DNA from 2 places in the Tigheibacillus halophilus genome. Region 2 is predicted to be linked to the other one. Evidence: a T-box and tRNA genes for the amino acid it is inferred to sense, from the RefSeq annotation. Region 2 holds a T-box; the other holds one or more tRNA genes.
The links. A T-box is a leader RNA that pairs with one kind of tRNA and senses whether it is charged. The one in region 2 lies ahead of serS (serine--tRNA ligase), so its partner is inferred to be a tRNA-Ser.

Region 1 (12,257 bases), on a different contig from region 2:
AACTGTGTCAAACACGCTGAACAAAGGTTTCATAACAACTACCAGCTTTTCCTTTGACAGTGTACAGATTTTTTCACAAAGTTTAATAACTTATTACACGGGTATCCCTCCTATAGGGAGGAGGTCAATATGGCTGATCAAACAGAAACACATCCACTAAAGGGGACTAAACAGAGCAATAAAACAGAAGACCCTCGCTACGGCCAACCATTTGTGGCGAAGAAAGCTGCGGTTGCTTCGCCGAATAATCTGGCCTCCATGGCCGGATACGATATCCTCAAAAAAGGCGGAAACGCAATCGACGCGATGGTCGCAGTCAATGCTACTTTGGGAGTGGTATTCCCTCATATGACAGGTGCTGGAGGGGATGCGTTTTGGCTTATTTACGATGCTAAAACAAAGCAAACCTTCGCACTGAACGCAAGCGGGCATTCTTCTAAACACGTCAGCATGGATGATTATAAAAATCAAGAAAAAATCGATGAACGCGGTCCAAAATCTGCAATCACTGTGCCTGGGGCCGTTGATGGCTGGTGCCAAGCAAGCAAACGGTTCGGAAGACTAGCATTTTCTGAGTGCCTGAAACCAGCAATCAACTTTGCCAGAGAAGGCTTCCCTGTAAGCCCGTCACTGGCGAAATTTTCAGAGCAGTCACTTGGGCTTTTACGCTCTCATGATACTACTGCATTTACTTTCTTGAAAGACAAAGTGGCACCTTATCTCCCCGGAGATATCATGAAGAATAGGTCCCTTGCAAAAACGCTTGAAAAGATATCCGAACAAGGACGGGACGCTTTTTATAAGGGTAGCATAGCAAAAAAAATATGTGAATTTTTAGCCGATAACAACGGTATTCTCTCCGAAGCAGACTTCGCGGCACACCAATCTGAATGGGTCAAACCACTGACAATGGATTATCGCGGCAAAACAGTCATCGCACCACCGCCTAACTCTGAAGGTATGGCAACATTAGCGATTTTGGGGATGCTTGAGCATTTCGACGTCAGTGAAAGCAGTGATAATAGTGCTGCATTTATCGATATTTTCACTCGTGCGACTGCTTTAGCTTTCAGAGACCGCAATGAATATTTAGACGATCCCAATTTCAATGACGTTCCTACAAGTCAATTGCTTGATAAAGCATACTTAGCTGAGCGGGCGAAAAAAATTATCGACCCATCCATTGGTCCTCCGGAGCAGGGCTTCGGTCAAAGAGGGGACACCACCTTCAGTTGTGCAGTTGATGAAGATGGAAACGCTGTCGCCGTGATCCAAAGCTTGTATTGGGAATGGGGGTCAGGACTTGTGGCCGGAGATACCGGACTGCTTCTGCAAAACCGCGGTGCGTTCTTCTCACTTGATTCAAAATCAGCGGATAGACTGATGCCAGAAAAGAGGCCGGCCCACACACTGACCTGTTCCATGGTCCTCAATGACACGGGGCCGGAAATGATTGTCGGAGCTATGGGCGGTGAAGGTGAACCACAGACACAGGCAGCTATCATTGCCAGAGTGCTGGATCAAGGCTACGCGATTCAAGAAGCAATTGATGCGCCACGATGGCTGCTTGGCAGGACATGGGGCGAGCAGCATCGCGGCTTGCGCCTGGAAGGTCGATTCCCGGAAGACATGGTGAAAGATTTGGAAAACCTGGGACACGTTAATGTCGAACTGATCGATGCGTTCAGTGATTTGGTCGGACATGCTCAGGCAATCCACATCTTGAATAACCGCATCGAAGCCGCAGCCGACCCACGTGCAGGCGGACTGGCTACAGGCTATTAAAAATCAGCTGAAATACTGGAATATTAATCAGAAAGGACGATTCAATTGACGCACAATAAATCAACAGAAGACATACCACAGCCAATCTTGGGGGACAAAGGTGCGACCGATGAGGGGCCGCGCAATATCGAAAGAGACAAGCAAAATCCAAATTTATTCGGCGGAACACCAACTGACTCAGGTACCATCCCAAATCTGAAATTCTCTTTTTCCGATGCCAGAATGAGACTGGAACATGGGGGTTGGTCTCGTGAAGTGACGAAACGCGAACTGCCGGAGGCAACAACTCTTGCAGCAGTGAACATGCGCCTGAAGCCAGGTGGAATTCGAGAGCTGCATTGGCATAAAGAAGCCGAATGGGCGTATATGATCTCCGGACGTGCACGAATCACAGCGATTGATGTTGATGGCAAAGTGTTTATCGATGATGTTGGCAAAGGTGACTTATGGAATTTCCCATCTGGCATCCCGCATTCTATTGTCGGTCTGGATGAAGGATGCGAATTTCTCCTTGTCTTTGATGATGGCTCTTTTTCAGAAAACAGCACATTCTCCATTACCGATTGGTTTGCACATACACCAAAAGATGTGTTAGCAGCCAATTTCGGAGTGAGTGAAGATACCTTTGAGAACATTCCATCAGGAGAACAATATATGTTCCAAGGGAAAGTTCCTGGCCCAATCGCGCAGGAAAAGCCCGCAAATATGAACGGTAATGTGCCTAACCCATTCAGTTATCGTCTGTTGGAACAAACACCAATGGAAACGAACGGTGGGAAAGTGCGTATAGCTGATTCGACCAATTTCAAAGCAGCTACTACAGTAGCTGCGGCTTTGGTTGAAGTAGAGCCTGGCGGCATGCGTGAGCTGCATTGGCACCCAAACGAAGCTGAATGGCAATACTATATTTCCGGAAAAGGCAGAATGACTGTTTTTGCTGCAGAGGGGCATGCAAGAACATTCGACTATATGGAAGGAGATGTGGGCTACGTTCCCTTTGCTATGGGTCACTATATTCAAAACACCGGTGATGAACCGCTCGTATTTCTGGAAATGTTCCGGAGCGACCATTTTGCGGATGTTTCCCTTAACCAGTGGATGTCACAGACCCCTCCGGAACTTTTGAAGGAGCACCTGCATGTTGACGACAAGTTCATCCATGAGGCATTACATCCGGATAAGCGACCGAATGTGAAATTTAATTAAGAACACGATGTATGCTAAGCCTGGTTTCTATCCAGAGACCAGGCTTTTTACACGCTCTTTTTGGACGGGTCACATAGTAAAATGCTTGCTAATCGAGCTAAAATACGTTATTATTTTTATTGTGCTTTTCGATAGGGTATGCTGGTGTAGCACAGTTGGTAGTGCACTTCACTCGTAATGAAGGGGTCGGGGGTTCAAATCCTCTCACCAGCACTGATACAGAAAACATTGATATATAGCCATTCTTGAGTATTCAGGAACGGCTGTATTTTTATTTCCTTTGGTTACGCCGACCAAGCTAGAAAACACAGTGGTTTAGGGGTTTATGTGGGTTGGTAACGGACCTTTTTTATTATCAGTTTTTATGCAACATGGAAAACTTCACGCTACACAATTGCTTTTTATAAGTTCTTTATTTTTGAAGCCTCGTTTTCAATCGTACCACGTTCAAAACCGCTGCAAATAAATGATCATTACCGTTACCTCGTCCTAAGACAAAATGGTTTTCTTTATTCTTTTCAGCAGATAACGATCTTCCATGCTTTCTGGTGTACAGTTAGCATCAGACCAATCCATTTTTCCATACCGCAGTCATTCACTCCCCCCACGCCCCTCTCCCCTTTCAGCGGTTCATAACATTTCAGTCCGTAGTCGGTTGGCGTTCTCTTTGTTCACTTATAACGCGACTGTTTAAAAGCGCCCAAGAATTAAATAAGGACCTTGTAGACGATTAAAAATGAACTGTTTCCTATGGGAAATATATAGATAGTCGTCTGTCATCTCATTTGTGATGGATATCACAAGGGCACTTTTGGGATATTATAACGAATTCGCATCTCTTTCTGATTGGCACAAAAACGTATTTTAATAAAAAACACGAGAAAATGGAGGGCAATTACAATGCCCAGAATGTATTGAATCACACACGAGGAGTTGGCATATTTAAAATGAAATTCAACAAGAAAAAAATCAACGTTGTAAATATTCAACAGGCTAAGAAAAGCGTGTTTGCTACTGGGATAGGAAACGCTATGGAATGGTTTGACTTCGCTTTATTCTCTTATTTGTCGGTTATCATTAGCGAAAATTTTTTCAGTCCAGTCCAAAACGATGAATTAAAGTTGATATTCACTTTTGCCACATTTGCAATTGCTTTTTTACTTAGACCAGTAGGTGGAATTATTTTCGGTAAAATTGGTGATAAATTTGGCCGAAAAGTAGTATTAACAACTACGATCCTAATGATGGCTTTATCTACTTTAATAATGGGGATGCTTCCTACATACAATCAGATTGGGGCATGGGCTCCTCTATTATTACTCCTTGCTCGTATTCTGCAAGGTTTTTCTGTGGGTGGAGAGTATGCCGGCGCAATGGTATACATTGCAGAATCTTCTCCAGATAATAAACGAATAAGATTAGGCAGTGGTTTAGAAATTGGCACATTATCTGGTTATATAATAGCTTCTATTTTAGCGACAGTACTTTTCTGGACACTATCTGATGCACAAATGAATAGTTGGGGATGGAGAATTCCTTTCTTCTTAAGTATTCCAATTGGATTATTTGGATTATATTTGAGAAGTAATTTAGATGAAACACCAATATTTGAAAATGATGTTTCGAATAACCAAGAGGAACAGCCAGGTTTATTGGAAACAATTAAAACATATAAAAAAGATATCTTTTTATGTATCGTATTTGTAGCATTTTTCAATATAACTAATTACATATTATTAGGTTATATGCCTTCTTATTTAAATGAAAACATTGGTATAAGTGATACAATAAGTACGCCGGTTACAGCAATTGTATTAATTATTATGGTTCCATTCGCTATAACTTTTGGAAAACTGGGAGATAAATTAGGGAATAAACGGGTTATAATATTTGGACTAGTATTAGGAATTGTGCTGCCAATTTTATCTTTCTACTTTCTCAGTATGGGAAGTACGGCTTTCTTATTCATAGGGCTTTTAATGTTGGGTCTCGTTTTATCTGTTTACGAAGGTACTATGCCGGGATCTTTACCTACCTTGTTTCATACTGACATTAGATATCGCACATTATCATGGACATTTAATATTTCCGTCTCTGTTTTTGGTGGTACAACCCCTTTAGTTGCTTCTTGGCTGGTACATGTGACAGGAAATAATTTAGCGCCAGGCTTCTATTTATTAGCAGTTAGTTTAATTGGTTTAATAGTTGTGTTAACTTTATTCGAAGATACTTCAGGGAAATCTTTAAAAGGTTCTTACCCGACAGTTGCTTCTAAGGCTGAGTATAAAAAGGCTGTTGAAAATCCCAAAGATTCATTATGGTGGGAAGCAGAACAGAAATAAATCCGTTAACTAGCTATCATACACCAATCCTCCACATTTCACGCCTATGGGCTTTTAATAGCGAATTTATCGCATACAGCATGATTATAGAACGAGCCTCCTTCTTTGCAACAAAAGCGAATGAGAACAAAGCTGCTTGGGGGAAGTCAATGAAAAAGAAAATCCTAATTCCTCCTGTTTTTGGAGGTATTAGGATTTTTATGTCTTCAAATGTTCAAAAATGGTCTAGGTACGGAGAAGATGGGATTCGAACCCATGCGGCGCGTAATGCGCCCTAACGCATTTCGAGTGCGTCCCCTTCAGCCGGACTTGGGTACTTCTCCATATTTCAAAGGTACTCTTCAAATGACCAATGAAAATTATAAACCTTTCTTTTCCGTTTGTCCATTGTAAAGAATGGACAAGTGCAGGGCGTTTGAATGACAACATAGCCGGTGCGCCTATGTTGCATACCGGCTATTTACCCTTTAACAGCTTGAGCTTCTTTTTCTTGCCACCGATCAAGCGCACCACCTGGATCATGGCAGAAGCCAATGAATAACTTTTCCGATAAGCTAAGTACTTACCCGACCATTCAGGATAATATTTATTTTTGAAGTCACGTAAGCCTTTGAATCCGTATAGATAACGCACGTTATTGAAGACTGCTGCAGCAATCCGCTCGCCAAGGAACGATTGCTTCGCATTTCCCACATTGGATAATGGAGCCATGCCTAAATTGAAATAGCGGTAACCTTCTTGTTTCGCCCACTCGAACAGATGAATGAACATCACATCGATCTCCCCGCTCGGTTCGTCAGGTAGATGGCGCATTAGATCGATGGAAATAGTGCTTTCCTGATATACTGGCATGATATTCATGAAGGCTGTGATTTCACCATTTTCGTTCTGCATCACCGCGATTGGTGCTTTAGACAAGTACTTTCTGTCAAAAAAACCTAGTGAGAATTGCTTCTCGCTTTTACCATCCAGCCAAGCATCAGAAACCGATTCTAACTGCTGCCAGAATGATTCAGTAAACGGTGGATGAATCACTTCGAAGGTATAGCCATTTTTATGGAAACGATTGAAAGAAGAACGCAGGCCGGCTCGTTTTTTTCCGGATATCGTAAACGTGTCCAAATCCACAATCGCCTCTTCACCAAGTTTAAAAAATGTATATCCCATATCGTGATAAAGCGCCATTTTATCTCCGCTTATCTGATAAAAAACGCAACGATAGCCATAATAATCCGCCTTCTCTAATAGCTTGGACAGCAGTTCTTCAAAAGACGCTTCCTCCCCTTGCGGATCTCCAAGCACAACCATTCTGTTTCCGGCTGTGGAAAATTGCACCAGCGCCTTCCCATCATCACTAAATAGAAAACGCTTATCACCCAGATACCCTAAATGACTCAGTACATGACCACCATACGCTTCAAAAAATCGGTCTAGCTTTTCTTCATTGTACACTTCACCAATCTGGACATGATGTTTACGTGCGAACAAAATAATAAGGCCGATAATATAGAGGCAAGCGACTAGACAGCCAACAAACCCGATCCCGTATATGCCATATAGCGGTTTATGATAATCAACCAGGAGCAGCCCATTCCTGGTAAACACGACAAATATCAGGAAGGCAATCAAACACACGTAGAGCAGACCACGCATACTGGCGGCATTGAACGGCAAGCTATGGCGCTTAAATTGGCCTCGCAGCAAAATCAATACGAGCAAATGAAATGCTGCCAATGCCCCGATAATCGCATTTTCCGATTGGCCTACCAACAGCACAATGGAGAGGATAAGTGTGATACATGTGATATATAAACCACGTATTGTCTTATAATACATTTCCTTCATAAAAAACCAAATCGTAATGGCTAATGCGAACAGAAGAATATTGTAAAAGTCGATTGTAAGCAAGGAAAGCCGGGATTTGTCCATGGCATGGTAAGCAATGATATCGAAAATAGGTATGAACAACAAGAAAAGACCGGTTATGAATGATAATAGTGATAGAGACCAATAGCCGATGTTTTTCAGAATCATTCGCTGCAATGCCCATATGACACCGCTTATTTCCACCACAGGTGCAATCAAATTGCTGTCCTCTGCTTTTCTCACAACCGTACTGCTCATTTCAAAGGCCATGATGATCAAGCCAAAAATAAGCGGAATCATATAGTAGGCGAAACGGTACATCAACAAAGCCGTCAATAGAATACTTGGCTCAGCACCCAGCAGCTGCCCGCCGGATAAAACCATTAAATCAAATGAACCGAATCCGCCCGGTATCATGCTGATGACTCCCATCACGGCGGCAATCGTATATAACCCAAATGCCTGGCCGAAAGAAACGGGAGCATCCACAGCAACAAGACTGAAATAAAGTACAAGACCCGCTCCGAACCATTCAATAACAGACACAGCAGAATATTGCAATGTCAATTTCGGTGTAAAAAATTCACTCTTTCGAAATGCTGCCAATCCGAGATAAACAGGGAAAAATAAAAAAATACCGGCAAGCACGAACCAAAGCCACTTTTTATCAGCTAACAACTCTCCTGCGGGGAAAACATGCATAATGACTAAAATGGAAAATATCGATAATCCCATCACAGCAGCAGGCGCCAGCCAGCCAATGCCGACCACAAGCTTTGCACTGTCTTTCGTGTATCCCTTATATAGCATCCCTCTGACGCCAGCGCCAATCAAACCGCCGAATCCAAAAACACCGTTAAAGGAATTGGCGACCCATGCCACACCGAATATCTTTCTTTTGGTCAGCGGGATTTTTTGTGAGCGTATAAAGAAAAAGTCGTAAAAAAACATCGTGGAAACAGACAACAATGCAGTGGTGATCACGATGATATCCATATAAAAGGGCACCTGGTCAATCGCCTTTAGCGACTCTTTCAGGCCTACCTCAGACAGCTGCCTCTTTCCCTCAATGAAGATGACACTGACGACAATAATCATGAATATGTATTTTGCCGCGCGGATAAGCGCTTGTTTATGTTTCAAGGAACCCACCAACTTCCTATACTTGCTATTGTATTAGCATATACTATCTGTTTGGTAAAATGTATCGCAAAATGTGACATAAACCTTTCATTATTGAAAGTAAATATCCATACGTAACACAAATAAAAAAAGTTTCAGTGCCAGGGACCCAGTTTGGCCCCTGGACAGGTATTCTATTAAAGTTCCCTTCTCATCGCTTGCAAAACGTCTATTTTTGTCGCATGTTTTGCAGGCCGTACACCGGAAATGATTGTTACTGCGATGCAGATGACTACCGCGATTAAAATCAATACTGGTGGAATCGCCGAAAACTGCAGATTTTCAGGAAGTTTTTCATGGAAAGCCGCTTCAATAATCACTGGCATACCTAAATTGACCACAAAGCTGGTGACATAAGCAATGGCTACACCAAACACAGCGCCAATCAATCCAATAGAGCAGCTTTCCAGCAAAAAGATCCGTTTGATTGTTCTGGGATTCGCACCAATAGCTTTCATAATGCCGATATCAGCGGCACGCTCTGTTACTGCCATCGTCATTGTGTTATAAATACCGATCGAGGCAATGATGACAGCTATCGTGCCGACCAAGACCAGACCAGCCTTGACAATGGCAAACAGTACATTGATTTGTTTCATTTCTTTCAAAACTGAATAAACCATATAATCTTTCTTTTCCAACTGGTCTGTCACTGACTGCACAGATTCCAGACTATTCGCATAGACCTTCATTACGTCAAAACCATGGTCTGTTTCTCCATCCTCGTTTTGGGCATCTGGTTCAGCGGCATAAGTCCCTGTATAGGCATCTATTTTTTTCATCATCGCATAGGAAATGTATACATTTTGATTTTGCAACCACTCTTTTGCCGGTTTAGCTTCAACGCCAACAATATCGACTGAAAATGTTTGATGTGTTTCTTTGCCATCCTTGATGCGCACGATATCCATTTCCATCTTTTTTCCCAAAAGATTTTTGATGTCCATTTTCGGAGCATCATTTTTACCGTCTTTGTCAGACTGAACCAATGCCTTGGCAAAGTCATAGGCTACAATGACTTCATTTTCCTTTTCCGGCATTTTTCCATTACTTAGCTTAAATCCAGCTTTCTTTTCTGAAGCAAAATCAACTGCGATGGTACTTCCCTCTGCCTGCTGACCATTCATTTCATATTTTGGTGACTGAATAAGCCCGTTTCTTCTTGTGACAGTCTTAACCCCATCCAATGACTCTATTTCTGAGACATTCTTCATCGTTAAGGGATCGGCATTTCCTGCTTTGTCCATTTTCGATTGCACTTGTATCTCCGTTACAGTCTGGTCCTGCAACGTATCTGCCACAATGGATTTTTGCAGGCCGAAACCTACAGATGCCAATACGATTAAAAATGCACATCCGATTGCGGCTGCCAAAATTGTCATCGTCGTACGAACTTTATTTTTCCGGACATTTTTCAAAATGAAACGTAATTGATCTTTCATCCGCATCATATATAACTCCTCTGCAATAAGTGGCCATCATGGATAGTAATGGTCTGATGTCCAATTTTAGCTACTGATTCATCGTGGGTGATGATCAGGAATGTGATGCCCTCTTGCCGATTCAATTTTTTAATCAACTGGAGCAAATCCGCTTCGGTTTCACTGTCCAAGCTTCCGGTAGGTTCATCAGCCAGTATAAGCGGCGGATGAAGGACCATTGCACGAGCAATGCTGACTCGCTGCTGCTGGCCCCCGGATAGCTCACCCGGGTAGTAATCCCTAAAGTCTGCAAGCCCCACCTTATCCAGCAGTTGAAGCACCCGCTCTCTACGTTCAGTTTCTTTTATTCCCTTCAACGTCAATGGCAGTTCTACATTTTCAAAAGCAGTCATACTGGAAATCAATTGGAAGGTTTGAAAAATGAACCCCATATGCTCCAATCGAAAATCGGCAAACTGTATTTCATTGAATGCAGTCGTTTCCTCTCCATCGATCCAAATTTGTCCGGCAGTTGGATGGATGAAACCACTGATCAAGTTTAGCAATGTGGATTTCCCTGAACCACTTTTACCAACTATCGTGACGATCTTTCCACGTTCCACTTCAAACGAGATGTTCTGCAGGATAGGTATGGATGTTTGGTGATTTTTTTTCCCAAGAACAAAGGAATGACTTAAATCTGTTATTTTGATCATTTTGTTTCCCCATTTCCTATTTCTAAACTATCCACTTCCAAACTTTGTTCACCAATGAGGTTTTGGTCTCCCTTCACTTTGATGACGCCCTTATACAATGTTTTGGCCGTTTTTGCATCAGCCACAAAAACAGTGGCCTTCCGCTTTGCTCTCATCGCGGGACTAATGATATATATCCTGTTATTTTTCACTTCAATAAGCGCTTCCCTGTTTGCCGCTTGCAGTGGAAACTGATGGACAGCTGTCACTTTTTCTGTATGAACATCATAGCTGTACACTGTTAATTTGTTTGCTGATTGTACTTTGAAATAAACCGATGTTCCATTTTGAGATACTGGTTCCGCACTTTTTGGAAGTTCTGCCGGCAAACTTAATTTCTTTCTCATCGCAGAACCAATCTCGTATGATATGAGCTCATTTTTCAAGACTTTATCCTGCTTTGCTTCATTGCCGATTTCTGATATCGTCTTCTGCAGCACAATCATATTATTTTCTTGCGCATTTTCTTGGGGAACAAAGTTGATGCTTGTGTACGTTTCTCCATTTTTTCCATTGTCCTTGCTATATACCTGGTCATCTGCATTTTCTTTCAGTAACGTCTTGTCATCACCTAATTTGCCTGACTTCAAGTCGACTTGGAACAGATGTGCTTCCATCGAATTTTGCCCACTGTCACTATACCGTTCATTATTAGTGGCAACATACAGTTTGCCATTGTTAAATTTTAAAGACTGAATATCCATCCAAATATATCTATCGATATGCGGAATCGTTGCTTTAAAGGAAGATTTTTGTTTCTTTTGCTTATCCCAAATAGCTATCTCCAGCTTAGATTGCATTCTTTGCTCAGGTAAACGCATATCGTAGGCATCTATGTTTGCATATATAAGTTTATCCTGATTTTCATAATACTGATTCATATTTTCTGCCTTACCGCGCATAAAGCTGTGGTATTCGTTTTGCAGACGCTTCATGCCGGGATCGCTGACAGCGGATAGCTTCTCAAAAAAAGAACGGTCCCGATAATAGCTTGTTCCATTAGTTGTGATTTGCAGATTTTCATTTATTTGCCCGTCATAATAATTACCATCTAAAATGAACTGCTTGATCTCGCGTTTATCTCCAGCTGTTTGCTGGATATAAAATGATGGGAATGCACTGACAGCATGATGTTCATAAATAAAAAAAGTAATCAATGTACCGATCGCCAAAACAAAAATAATGAATGATGCTGCATACTTTTTCATGTGGCTGTCCTCCTTAAACCCTAATTTTTCTCTGCAGCAGGTAATGGCTAAGCAGAATGGAAATTCCTGTAATGAATAGACCGAGACATAACTGGATGATGAAGATTTCTAACGGATAAAAATAGCTTATGACTGTGTATCTTTCAAAGAAAACAGGCAGCAGGAATACCGCCATCGCCAATATGAAGTAAATTGCACCAAACACCATCCCTTTCAGGCGGTAACAGCGTTCCAGCAGAATGGACGTGAACAGCACGAATACAGTCATGAAGCCAATGCCATAATGTACGAAGAAATCCATGAAAGTGACAGGGAACAAGATATTCATCTTTCCAAAACCGGCCATCATCCCATTTATTGGCATGTCTCTGCGGAAATCGATTGGAACCATCAATTGCAGCATCTTGCTTTCGACAGGCAGCAGAATTAACTGCAATGCTACCAATCCAAGCACCATCATGAAAATAGCTGTAGCTTTAGCAAGATAGATAT
Region 2 (12,257 bases):
TGTTTTAATGCCGGCTTCTGTCGTTCCTTTTTTGCTGGTGATTTTCTCCCGAAGCATATCGGCACTTTCCCCTGTTTTTTGCAGCATCTCCCCGGCACCAAGAACCGTCTGAACAATCAGCTGTTTGGCAACCTTTTCTGGCAATCCTGCTCGAACAGCCGCTTTTTCCATTGCTTCAACCAAATAATAAATATAGGCTGGACCACTCCCAGAAACAGCTGTGACCGCATGCATATCTGCTTCAGCAACAATTTCTGCAGTTCCAATCGTTTCAAATAACTTTTTAGCCCTTTGCATATCCGCCGTCAGGGCAAATTCTCCCGCGGCAAGTGCTGTAGCTGACATACCGATGGATGCAGAAGTATTTGGCATAGCACGGACAACAGCTACCTTCTTATCGAGCAGTGTACTAATAAAGTCTGTCGAAATCCCTGCTACAACGGAAATAATGAGCTGGTTTGGCTTAACAAATGGTTTGATGCCCATAATCGCTTGCTTGATATCATATGGTTTGGTTGCAAGTACAACAATGGCAGCATCTTGCATGATATTGTCTTTACTTTGTCCAGTTTGCACATGGTAGGTTCCTTTTAAATATGCAAGCCGATCTTCGTTTTCCTTATTTGTTACCAAAATTTGTTCATTGCTGCACACACCCATTTCCAAAATCCCGGATATGATTGCCTCAGCCATCGATCCCGCACCAATAAATGCGATTTTGTCAGCCATTCGCCACCCTCATTTCAATCAAAATAATTGTATTCTAGCATAAATTTTCAAATCAGAATTGTCAAATATAAAAACAGTATATCATATTTTCATTTGGTGTCTGTAAGGCTTTCTAATATAATGTATGTAATACAATATGCTTTTATCAGAAATGAGGCATTCAAATGAAAGAACAACGATTAAAACATATGAAGCAAGCCCGCAATGATTTGACACGCTTTATGATGACATATAAATTCGGGTTGGATGAAATGAATACAAAGCTAATGATTTTAAAAGAGGAATTTCAGCATTTTCACGATTATAATCCAATTGAACATATCAAATCACGGATTAAATCCCCAGAGAGCATTTTAAAAAAATTGACCCGGAAAAACTTACCTGTCACTCTTGATGCTATCAAAGAAAATATTCAAGACATCGTCGGTTTCCGTATTGTCTGTTCCTTCACCTCGGATATTTACCGGCTGAGCGAGATGATCCAACAACAAAAGGATGTAACGCTTGTAACCTGTAAGGATTATATCAAACATCCAAAGCCGAATGGTTATCAAAGCCTGCACCTGATTCTTACAGTACCGGTTTTCATGTCAGATAGAGAAGAACAGGTTCATGTAGAACTGCAGATCCGGACAGTGGCAATGGATTTTTGGGCAAGCTTGGAGCATAAGATCTACTATAAATATAATAAAAATATACCTGAAAACCTGATTGAAGAATTGAGAGATACGGCTGCCGTCGCCAATAATCTGGATGAACGTATGGAAAAACTTCATCGTGAAGTCCAGCATATCAAGGAACTGCAAGTAGAAGCAGAGGATGATTTGAATTTGTTGCAAATCAACAACGAACGATTCCATTTGCCGATGAATATGCTGAACTCCTTCATGGGCAGGGAAGAGGACGAATGAATCTATCAAACTGCCACTTTTCTCCTGTGCCCAGGCACATTGTACATGGTCGGATGAAAACGGCAGATTTTTGCCTTTTCACAAAAAACAACGCCGCTGACAGATAGACAGCGGCGTTGTTTTTATCTCCAAATTTTATGCGCTTTTCATTTGAATGGAGGAGGTAGAGGGATTCGAACCCCCGCGGGCTTTGACACCCCTGTCGGTTTTCAAGACCGATCCCTTCAGCCAGACTTGGGTATACCTCCGTTTACAGCAACATCAATAAATATACCTTAATTTAAAAACAATGTCAAGCGAAAAACAGGTAAAAAATCGAAGACACTGCTCCCTAAAATCATGGAGAAATTTTTGCCAAAAGTTTTCAAAAGGAAGGATAAAACCTTGTTAAAGAAAGGAGGGATTCTTGATAGGAACCCCTCTCCAACTTGGATTTTCTACTGTAAAGTATTTATAGCAAATAGCTAAAACATTCCATGCAACATTTTTATTTATTCTATCATTCGCATAGCAATTGGCGTAATCTTCCCTGCTATGTTCTAAATAAACGTCCGGCTTATTTCATGACTTCAACACCGCCCATATATCCACGAAGCACGTCAGGTACAATCACAGACCCATCTTCCTGCTGGTAGTTCTCAAGTATAGCCGCAACAGTACGTCCTAACGCAAGCCCTGAACCATTCAACGTATGCACGAATTCCGGCTTGGCATTTGTTTCCCGCCGGAAACGGATACCGGCACGTCTAGCCTGGAAATCTTCAAAATTGGAACAAGAAGAAATTTCACGGTATGCGCGCTGTGCAGGAATCCAAACTTCAATATCGTATTTTTTAGCGGCTGTAAAACCTAAGTCACCCGTACACATACTCATGACACGATAAGGCAATTTCAAAAGTTGCAACACCTTTTCAGCATGGCCTGTCAGTTCTTCCAATGTGGCATAAGAATCCTCCGGTTTCACGAAGTGTACAAGCTCTACTTTGTTGAATTGGTGCTGACGGATCAATCCACGCGTATCCCTGCCGGCGGAACCAGCTTCTGACCGGAAGCAGGCACTGAATGCTGCGTATTTTTTAGGTAACTCTTCTGATTTTAAGATTTCATCACGATGATAATTTGTCACTGGCACCTCAGCCGTCGGAATGAGAAAATAATCCCAGTCAGCCAATTTGAACGCATCTTCTTCAAATTTCGGCAACTGCCCAGTACCAGTCATACTTGTACGATTGACAATATAAGGAGGAAGCATTTCAACATAACCATGTTCATCGGCATGCAGATCCATCATAAAATTGAGCAACGCACGCTCCAGTCTTGCTCCTAATCCTTTGTAATAGACAAACCGGCTGCCCGTAGCTTTTGCTGCTCTCTCAAAATCGAGCACATCCAAATTTGTTGCAATGTCCCAATGTGCCTGTGCCTCAAAATCAAATGCAGGAAGCTGCCCCCATTTGCGGATCTCCACGTTGTCGTCTTCATCCTCGCCTACTGGCACACTTTCATGTGGTATATTCGGAATGGACAACAGTATATGATCCAACTGTTCTTCAATCCCTTTCAATTCCTTATCCAATTCAGCAATCTGGTCACCGACTTCGCGCATTTCTTTAATGACCGGATCGGCATCTTTTCCAGCTTTTTTCAGCTGAGGTATTTGCTTGGAAGCCTCATTCCGTTTAGCCTTCAATGCTTCTGTTTCATTGATTAGTTCACGCCGTTTGACATCCAGTTCACCAAACCGGTTCAGCTCAGATAAATCCTCCCCGCGGTGCTGTAATTTTTGTTGCACTTCCTCAAAATGATTACGCAAATATTTCATATCCAGCATGCCATATGCCCTCCTAATGGTATATTGATTATTATTAAAGCTGTTTTCGCATATTGCTTCTGCATCGCAGATCATATACAGAATACAGCCATCATAAAAAACTCCCATCCCTAAAATAGGGACGAGAGTTTGTATTCCCGCGTTGCCACCCTGATTGAAGATATGATATCTTCCGGCTCCATGCAAGTCAACGGTTTGCGGCCGGGTTTTGTTCACTGGCGCATGCCATTTTCCAAAACCAGCTCAAGGATGGATTCAATGTCATTCTTTATCGGTTTCCACCACCCACCGACTCTCTTTAAAAGAGATGACAAATACTATTTCCTATCGTCACTTTTCACTTAATTATGCTCTATCCTAAACATCATTTTACCATAATGCAAGCAAAATCACTACATCAAGATGAGCCCGCGCATTTAAATGGTCAGCTAAACCAACCTTTCACCATGTCTACTGCGGAGGAGAACAGGTTAGTGAAAAAGTCGCCAAGCGCACCAAGTGCCAGCATAAACCAATTACTTTTGTCCACGCTTTTCGTAGCCACTAAATCGATTTGACTGCCTGTTTTGCCATTAATATAACCAAGGTCTTTGCCTTTATACACGATTTCAGCAGTTCCGAGCTTCTCGCCTTTTTTCACCGGAGCAACCAATTGGCCATCCTCATTCAGTTTGCTTTTATCAATATGATATGTGATTTTGTATTTCTTTTCTTCCCCTTTTTTCAATAACACTTTAAAGTCGTTGTTGGTTGCAATATCGACAGTATCTTCCTTACCCTTCACTACTGGAAGAGTCTTCTTGCCCTTCAACTGATAACCTGTAGGAAACAGATTTTTCTGTCCAAATTGGCTGTAGCCATAATCCAGCAATTTCGCTGTTTCCTTAAAACGTGTATCTTCACTGTTGGTTTTCATCACGACAGAAATCAATCGATGACCATCACGTTCTGCAGTTGCAGTGAAACAATAGCCTGCCAGATCTGTATGGCCAGTTTTCAAACCATCTACACCTTCGTAATAATATTGGTCAAAATTAACTGTATGATGCGGCAGCATCCAGTTCCAGTTTGTTATCGTCTGCTTATCAAATTTCGCCTTTGGCATGCTGGAATATTCCAGCGCTTCAGGGAAATCGTTCACTAAGTGGTATGCAAGCAATGCAGCAGATCTCGCAGACAGCATATCCACACCGTCAGGATCTGTCCCTTTAGGGTAATTTTTACCCAATGACTCATTATCAAGTCCAGAAGAATTGACGAATTTGTAATCAGGCAGTTTCATTTCTTTTGCCTTTTTGTTCATCATCTTGACAAAATTGCCTTCAGATCCGGCCACCAATTCTGCCAATGCGATGGTTGTCCCATTATCGGAGTTGATCGCCATCGCTTTATACAGTTCTTTTACTGTATAATTTTTATCTTGGGTAAGTCCGACTCCTGAAAAGGTCGCATTTCCCGAGATACTATACGCATAATCACTGATTTGTGTGGTTGTATCCCAGCTGATATCGCCTTTTTTAATTGCTTCCAACACGATGTATTCAGTCATCATTTTAGTCATGCTGGCAGGAGGAAGTGCTTGATCTGCATTCTTTTCATACAGAATTTTACCGGAATCAGCATCAACGAGAATTGCTGATTTGGCTTTTAAATTTACTGTTGATGCAGCATCAGCAGGTTTTGGGGATGCGGCAATAAAAGAAACGAACAAGGCGAAAATCATCGTCATGATCGATATTTTTCCAATGTATTTGTGTTTCAACTTTCTCTACTCCTCTTTTGGTTATTTCTTATCTTGTTGTCTTTATTGTTAAATCTGGCTTTCCCAATGGAAACCCAAAAGAATTTTCAAACTCCTACAAAATACCATTCCATAAAATAGAAAGCTATGTTTATATCTATTCGGATGAAGCGAAGATTTTAAGTCATTTATTTTACAAAAAGATTAACCTGTCATATTTTTTTCACACTGCTTCGCCGCTCTCTCTATTTTGGGCAGCTTTCCACCGTGGAAGCATTTTTCATTCTTACTTGCTTCTCCCACGATTTTATCAAGGATAAATTCACCTCTGTTATTCTACCATAAAAGCCTATTAAAAAATAGCCGGTATCTTTTCGTAAATATTACTTGGATAAGAGATTGTCTATCGTGATGTGGAAAGTTATATGGCCTTGAAAGATAGCAAGAAATCAACTGGAGTTTTCAAGAAAGATGGTGAAATCCGTCATTGCCTATTTGAAAGGGCAATGACAGATTATGACAATTTAATGAACAGAATAATTCGGAGCTTCTTTTGTAATCTGTACATCATGTGGATGGCTTTCTCGTAAGCCTGCATTGGTGATGCGGACAAACTGACTGTCATTCCGCAATTGATCTAAACTGTTAGCACCGCAGTACCCCATGCCTGAACGAAGCCCGCCGACAAGCTGGTGCAATGTGTCTGCAAGTGGCCCCTTATAAGCGACACGTCCCTCAATACCTTCAGGAACAAGTTTTTTCGTTTCTGTTTCATCCTGGAAATAACGATCTTTGGAACCTGCTTGCATCGCAGCAAGTGAACCCATGCCACGATAAACTTTATATCTTCTGCCTTGATAGATTTCCGTTTCGCCCGGGCTTTCGGTAACACCGGCAAACATGCTCCCAAGCATCACAGCATGGCCACCTGCTGCCAAAGCTTTCACGACATCTCCTGAAAATTTGATGCCGCCATCCGCAATAATTGCTTTGCCATGTTTTTCTGCTTCCGTCGCACAGTCATGGATGGCAGTGATTTGTGGTACGCCGACACCTGCCACCACTCTCGTTGTACAGATGGATCCAGGCCCGATGCCAACTTTAACGATGGTTGCTCCGGCTTCTATCAATGCTTTTGTCGCTTCAGCAGTTGCTACGTTACCGGCAATGATATCCAAATCAGGGAACGCACTGCGAACCTCGCGAAGCTGACGCAGCACCCCTTTGGAATGGCCGTGAGCAGTATCGATCACGATAACATCCACACCAGCCTTGACAAGCTTGTCCACCCGCGTCATTGTGTCTGCGGTGACGCCTACAGCCGCTCCCGCCAGCAGCCGTCCTTGTGTATCTTTGGAGGAGTTTGGAAACTCGATAACTTTCTCAATATCTTTAATGGTGATTAAACCTTTTAAAGTATTGTTTTCATCGACAATAGGGAGTTTTTCAATTTTATGCTGCTGCAGGAGTTCTTCAGCTTCCTGCAATGTAGTCCCTACGGGTGCAGTGACGAGTTGTTCGCTCGTCATCACTTCGACGATGGGGATGGAATAATCTTGGATAAAACGCAAATCCCGATTGGTAAGTATGCCAACCAGCTTTTGTTCTTCAATATTGTTGACAATTGGAACCCCTGAGATGCGAAATTTTCCCATCAAATGCTCAGCATCGTACACTTGGTGTTCAGGAGTCAGGAAGAAAGGATTCGTAATCACTCCGCTTTCTGAGCGTTTCACCTTTTCCACTTCTTCTGCCTGCTCTTCAATCGACATATTCTTGTGAATGATGCCAATGCCGCCCTGTCTCGCCATTGCGATCGCCATTCTGGAATCTGTCACTGTATCCATCCCTGCACTGATCAGTGGTACATTCAATTTCAGCTTATCCGACAATTTGGTCGAGATATCTACTTCTCTTGGCAGCACATCTGATTCAGCAGGTATCAACAGGACGTCATCGAATGTCAGACCTTCTTTTGCAAACTTATCCTCTCGCATGATGCTTCCTCCTTCTTTCAAAAGGCGACAGTTTTTGTGCCCGAAGATAGTGGCTGCCTGCCGCTTTTTGGATAATTGTCCCGATAACAGGTAATGCTAAAAAACATGTTATATATGATTCATTTTAAATTACAATACGTCATTAGCGGATGTTTTTCAATATGTGGAAGCGATTATTGACGAAATAATTACATTCGCAATTTTTCAGTAAATAGAGTTTTAAAGGTGGTTGGTGATGAAGCAGGAAGAAATCATATCATTTTATTCGTATTTACAATCTCAGAAAACAGCACAGGACTATTTAAAGCAATGTTACGAAAAAATTCCTGGTGTAGACGCAGAGAAGAAAAGTTACGAGAACGCAAACACATTCTTATATTATCTTGCACATGGCAGGCAATTTTATGAAAATGGAAAAAATCTTGATTTACTGCTACAGCCGCTTTTGTACTTTTATGGCATGGTGCATTTGCTGAAAGCATGCCTGCTGACAGAAAGGCCTGAGTATCCTGAATCGACATCCGTATTGGCTCACGGTGTTTCGGCACGTAAGCGAAAAAAGAGAAATTACATTTTTAGCGAGGATGAAGTCAGAATACAGCATAACGGGCTGCTTCCTTATTTCACCAAGCATTTATTTCACTTGAAATATCTGCCATTTGAAAAAATCGACATGTCTCGGTTGCTTCGATTGATTCCGGAAATAAGCCCTCTATTCAGCTGGCATCAGCAGCAACCCCCCCTTATATGTATTGGCAGCCAAGGGGATCCCAACTTACGTTTTCCACTGATGCTTCTTGACAGGTATCACCTTACCAAACAGGCCTTTGTGCAAAGGATAAAGGGATATGTAGCCAGAAACAGTATCCATAGCAGCTACGAGGATGTTTCCACATTGTATATGGAGGTCACTGCCCCGGTTGACGAAGCACACAGCCCATTCTTCCTGGACAGCACACAAAACATTTATTTTCCTGCTGATCGCAAGCAATGCCTGTCTCTTCCTGAAGCTGTCGTACATTACCTGCTTTTGTACAATTTAAGTATGCTCAGCAGATATGAGGCAGAATGGTGGGGGGAACTGCTCGTCACAAAATCGGATGTCGATTTTCCGCTCATATCCCAGTTTTTAAAAGTGACCGCAGATAAAATGCCGTTGTACTTGGGAAATGAATTGTATAAACGCTTCATTCATTAGCGGTCAGTTTTTGCTCAATCCAAATAGATGACCGATCCTTTAAAGAGATGATTTCTTCGTTATCAGTAACACTCACGATTGGCCTGATTGGAGCGTTTGGCTCTTTGAACATCACCTTTGCGCGCTTACCATTGGACAGCAAAACCATGGAGCCAACTGATAAATCAGGAAAGCTTTGCATCATTTTCTTCATAATGCCCGGGTCGAGTCTTGTAAATTCATCCTGCTTCATGTCCTCCATGAGTTTATAAGGGGAGCGATCAGGATAGTTGCATCTCAAATTGTAATACGTATCGCAAACAGCAATAATTTTGCTGTAAAGATGCAGCTTATCCGCTGTCAATCCAATTGGGTAACCGCTTCCATCAATACGCTCATGATGCTGCAATACAGCTAATTTACTTAAACGGTGAAGCCCTGGTACTTTTTCTATCATACGGTAGGAATACACTGGGTGTTGGCGCAATAGTGATTCCCCACCCTGTCTTCTTTTAGCGCCATAAGTAGAAAGATTCTCCGGCATTTTTGCCAGCCCTGCATCACATAACAGTCCTGCCATGCCTATCTGTTGGATATCTTTTTTGTCCAGCCCCATTTTTTTACTCAGATATGCTGACATGATGCAAATAGCAATTGGCTGGTGATTTAGCAGTCTACCTTCCGCTGACAATGTGGGCAAAGTGTTCATTATCCCTTTAAATTCATCGACTCTATCCATCAGCATATTAGCCAATTTTCGTATTTCCAGCATATTAACCGGGTTATTAGCTTGCCACGCTTCAAATAAACGACAGTAATATTCTCCAGCATATTGATAGAGCCCAGCAGCATTTAGTTTTGCTGTATCCAACTCATCTTTATCCTGTTTGTGCTGAATGGAAGCTTTTTCTTCTTTCGTGACAGCATCATTTATAAGTGGCATGAACGGTTTGCCATCAGCAAGTGTACGGTACACATCCACTTCCTCAATTAAAAACGCACGTAAAAATGCAATATGTTCCCGGTTAATTGCTATTTTTTCCTGGACAATCGGTTGTCCTGTTTTCCCTTTCACGGGCCTTAGTAACATGCAACCCGGCACCAGCTGTGAACTATGTACACGCAACCCTCATCCCCCCATATATCAGACAAACTAGTACTTAAGTACCATAATAATATAGTTTTGAATTTTTCGCAAGTTGGGATGGTGCTATATGGAGCCAATCTTATTTGTGTCGTATAAGCAGTTAAAAAACCGGGGAAATCCTTCATCGGGAAAGAAAAAAGCAGCGGTCCATTTCCGCTGCTTTTTTATCAGTCTTCTTGTTCATTATCCGAGGAATGATTGGCAGTTTCATCCACTGCTTCTATTTCCTCTTCGTCTTCTTTCTCTATTTTCGCTACGGTAGCCACTTCTTCCTCTTCCTGAAGCCTGATAAGGCGCACACCTTGTGTATTCCTCCCAGTCTGGGAAATTTCTTCGACAGGAATCCGGATCAGTACACCGGCAATGGTGATCAACATAATATCCTCTTCGCCAGTAACTGCCTTGACTGCGACAACATGGCCAGTATCCTCACTCAATTTACAAGTAAAAATACCTTTTCCTCCACGTTTTGTAATCCGGTATTGGTCCTCCGGCGTCCGCTTACCGACACCTTTATTGGTGACATGCAGGATCTGCAGTCCTGGTTTAAGGATTTCCATAGAGACAACCTCATCGTCTTCCCGAAGAGATATCCCTCTTACACCTGCAGCTGTACGTCCCATCGAACGCAGTTCCACTTCAGGAAAGCGGATTAAATAGCCTTGTTTCGTCGCGATCATAATATCTTTGTTACCGTCTGTTAATCTGACAGATATCAATTCGTCTTCATCGCGCAATCCGACAGCAATTAGTCCACCTTTGCGTATGTTGGCAAATTGCGCAAGCGTCGTCCGCTTGGAAACACCGTGTCTAGTAGTGAAGCATAGATACCAGTCATTTGAAAACTCATCAATGGAAATGACTGCGTTGATCCATTCACCGCTCTCAATTTGCAATACGTTGATGATCGGAAGTCCCTTCGCAGTTCTGCTGAATTCAGGGATTTCATATCCTTTGACCTTATACACTTTGCCCTTGTTGGTAAAGAACAATAATGTATCATGGGTGGAGGTTGATATCAGATGTTCCACAAAATCGTCCTCGTTTGTGCCCATGCCTTGTATTCCCCGGCCGCCTCTGCGCTGTGTACGGTACGTAGAGGCTGGCAGACGCTTGATATATCCCTGGTGTGTCAAAGTGACGACGATATTTTCTTCCGGTATCAAGTCTTCGTCTTCAAAAAAGTCACTGCCGCCAATGGTGATTTCCGTACGGCGTTCATCACCATATTTTTCTTTGATTTCAGTGAGTTCCTCACGTATGATTTCAAGCACTTTTTCTTCATCTGCCAAGATTGCTTTCAATTCTTCAATCAATGCCTGGAGTTCCTTGTATTCATTCTCGATTTTCTCGCGTTCCAAACCTGTTAAGCGCTGCAGACGCATGTCAAGAATTGCCTGTGCCTGTTTTTCAGACAAATTGAAGCGCTCCATTAAACCATTTCTGGCAATATCGGCTGTTTTAGAATTACGAATCAACGAAATGACCTCATCCAAATGATCCAGGGCGATACGCAAACCTTCCAAAATATGGGCCCGTGCCTCAGCTTTGCGCAGTTCGAATGCTGTACGACGCTTGATGATGATAACCTGGTGATCCAGATAATATTGCAAAGCCTCTTTGATATTCAGGACCTTCGGCTTGCCGTTTACTAAGGCCAGCATATTGACTCCGAAAGTCGTCTGCAAAGCTGTAAATTTATATAAATTATTCACGACAACATTGGCATTTGCATCGCGGCGAAGTTCCATCACGACACGCATGCCGTTCCTGTCTGATTCATCACGTAAGTCAGTAATACCTTCAATTCGTTTTTCACGTACATGTTCAGCGATCTTTTCAATCAGCTTTGCCTTGTTAACCTGGTATGGCAATTCTGTCACGATAATTTTTGACTTGCCGTTATTCTGTTCCTGAATTTCCACTTTTGCGCGGATAGTCAATGACCCTTTGCCAGTTTCATAGGCCTTGCGTATACCGCTTCTGCCCATGATTTGTCCAGCCGTTGGAAAGTCAGGACCTGGCAGATGATTTTCCATGATATCATCTATGGTGATCTCCGGATCTTTACTGACGGCCAGAACCGCATCAATTGTCTCACCCAGATTGTGGGGAGGGATATTGGTTGCCATACCGACAGCAATACCTGAAGCTCCGTTAACCAGCAGGTTTGGAAACCGCGCCGGAAACACAGCAGGCTCACGCTCTGAACCATCGTAGTTATCTTGGTAGTCGATAGTGTCCTTATTAATATCTCGCAGCAATTCCATAGAAATCTTAGACATTCTTGCTTCCGTATAACGCATTGCCGCTGCTGAGTCGCCATCTACTGAACCGAAGTTGCCGTGTCCGTCCACAAGCATATAGCGATAGCTGAAATTTTGGGCCATACGAACCATTGCCTCATATACAGCTGAATCGCCATGTGGATGGTATTTACCGATGACTTCTCCGACAATTCTCGCAGATTTCTTATATGCTTTATCAGAATGCATTCCTAAATCATTCATTGCATATAGAATCCTGCGGTGTACTGGTTTCATGCCGTCGCGTACATCCGGCAGCGCCCTCGATACGATAACACTCATTGCATAGTCAAGAAAAGACGTTCGTATTTCCTGGCTTATATTTATTTCCTGAACACTTGGACGATCTAAATCCGCCATTATTCAAAACCTCCATTACCTATCGCCCTTTCACCCCAGCGCTCAATATTGCCGGGTT

Region 1: it encodes a tRNA-Ser, which carries the amino acid that the T-box ahead of serS (serine--tRNA ligase) is inferred to sense. The anticodon was not compared.

What each region holds. Positions count from the first base shown of each region.
Region 1 is NZ_JBHUIZ010000012.1:289,381-301,637, reverse strand. Features, by position in the region: gene ggt (gamma-glutamyltransferase) at 130-1,785, shown strand; gene ACFSMW_RS12620 (oxalate decarboxylase family bicupin) at 1,831-2,991, shown strand; tRNA gene ACFSMW_RS12615 (tRNA-Thr) at 3,132-3,204, shown strand; gene ACFSMW_RS12610 (MFS transporter) at 3,939-5,333, shown strand; tRNA gene ACFSMW_RS12605 (tRNA-Ser) at 5,566-5,656, opposite strand; gene mprF (bifunctional lysylphosphatidylglycerol flippase/synthetase MprF) at 5,790-8,342, opposite strand; gene ACFSMW_RS12595 (ABC transporter permease) at 8,519-9,832, opposite strand; gene ACFSMW_RS12590 (ABC transporter ATP-binding protein) at 9,829-10,518, opposite strand; gene ACFSMW_RS12585 (hypothetical protein) at 10,515-11,765, opposite strand; gene ACFSMW_RS12580 (hypothetical protein) at 11,779-12,257, opposite strand, start outside.
Region 2 is NZ_JBHUIZ010000005.1:107,919-120,175, forward strand. Features, by position in the region: gene proC (pyrroline-5-carboxylate reductase) at 1-729, opposite strand, end outside; gene ACFSMW_RS06850 (GTP pyrophosphokinase) at 894-1,640, shown strand; tRNA gene ACFSMW_RS06855 (tRNA-Ser) at 1,796-1,888, opposite strand; gene serS (serine--tRNA ligase) at 2,197-3,471, opposite strand; T-box leader at 3,586-3,811, opposite strand; gene ACFSMW_RS06865 (serine hydrolase) at 3,896-5,233, opposite strand; gene guaB (IMP dehydrogenase) at 5,737-7,209, opposite strand; gene ACFSMW_RS06875 (YaaC family protein) at 7,445-8,407, shown strand; gene ACFSMW_RS06880 (HD-GYP domain-containing protein) at 8,397-9,512, opposite strand; gene gyrA (DNA gyrase subunit A) at 9,701-12,199, opposite strand.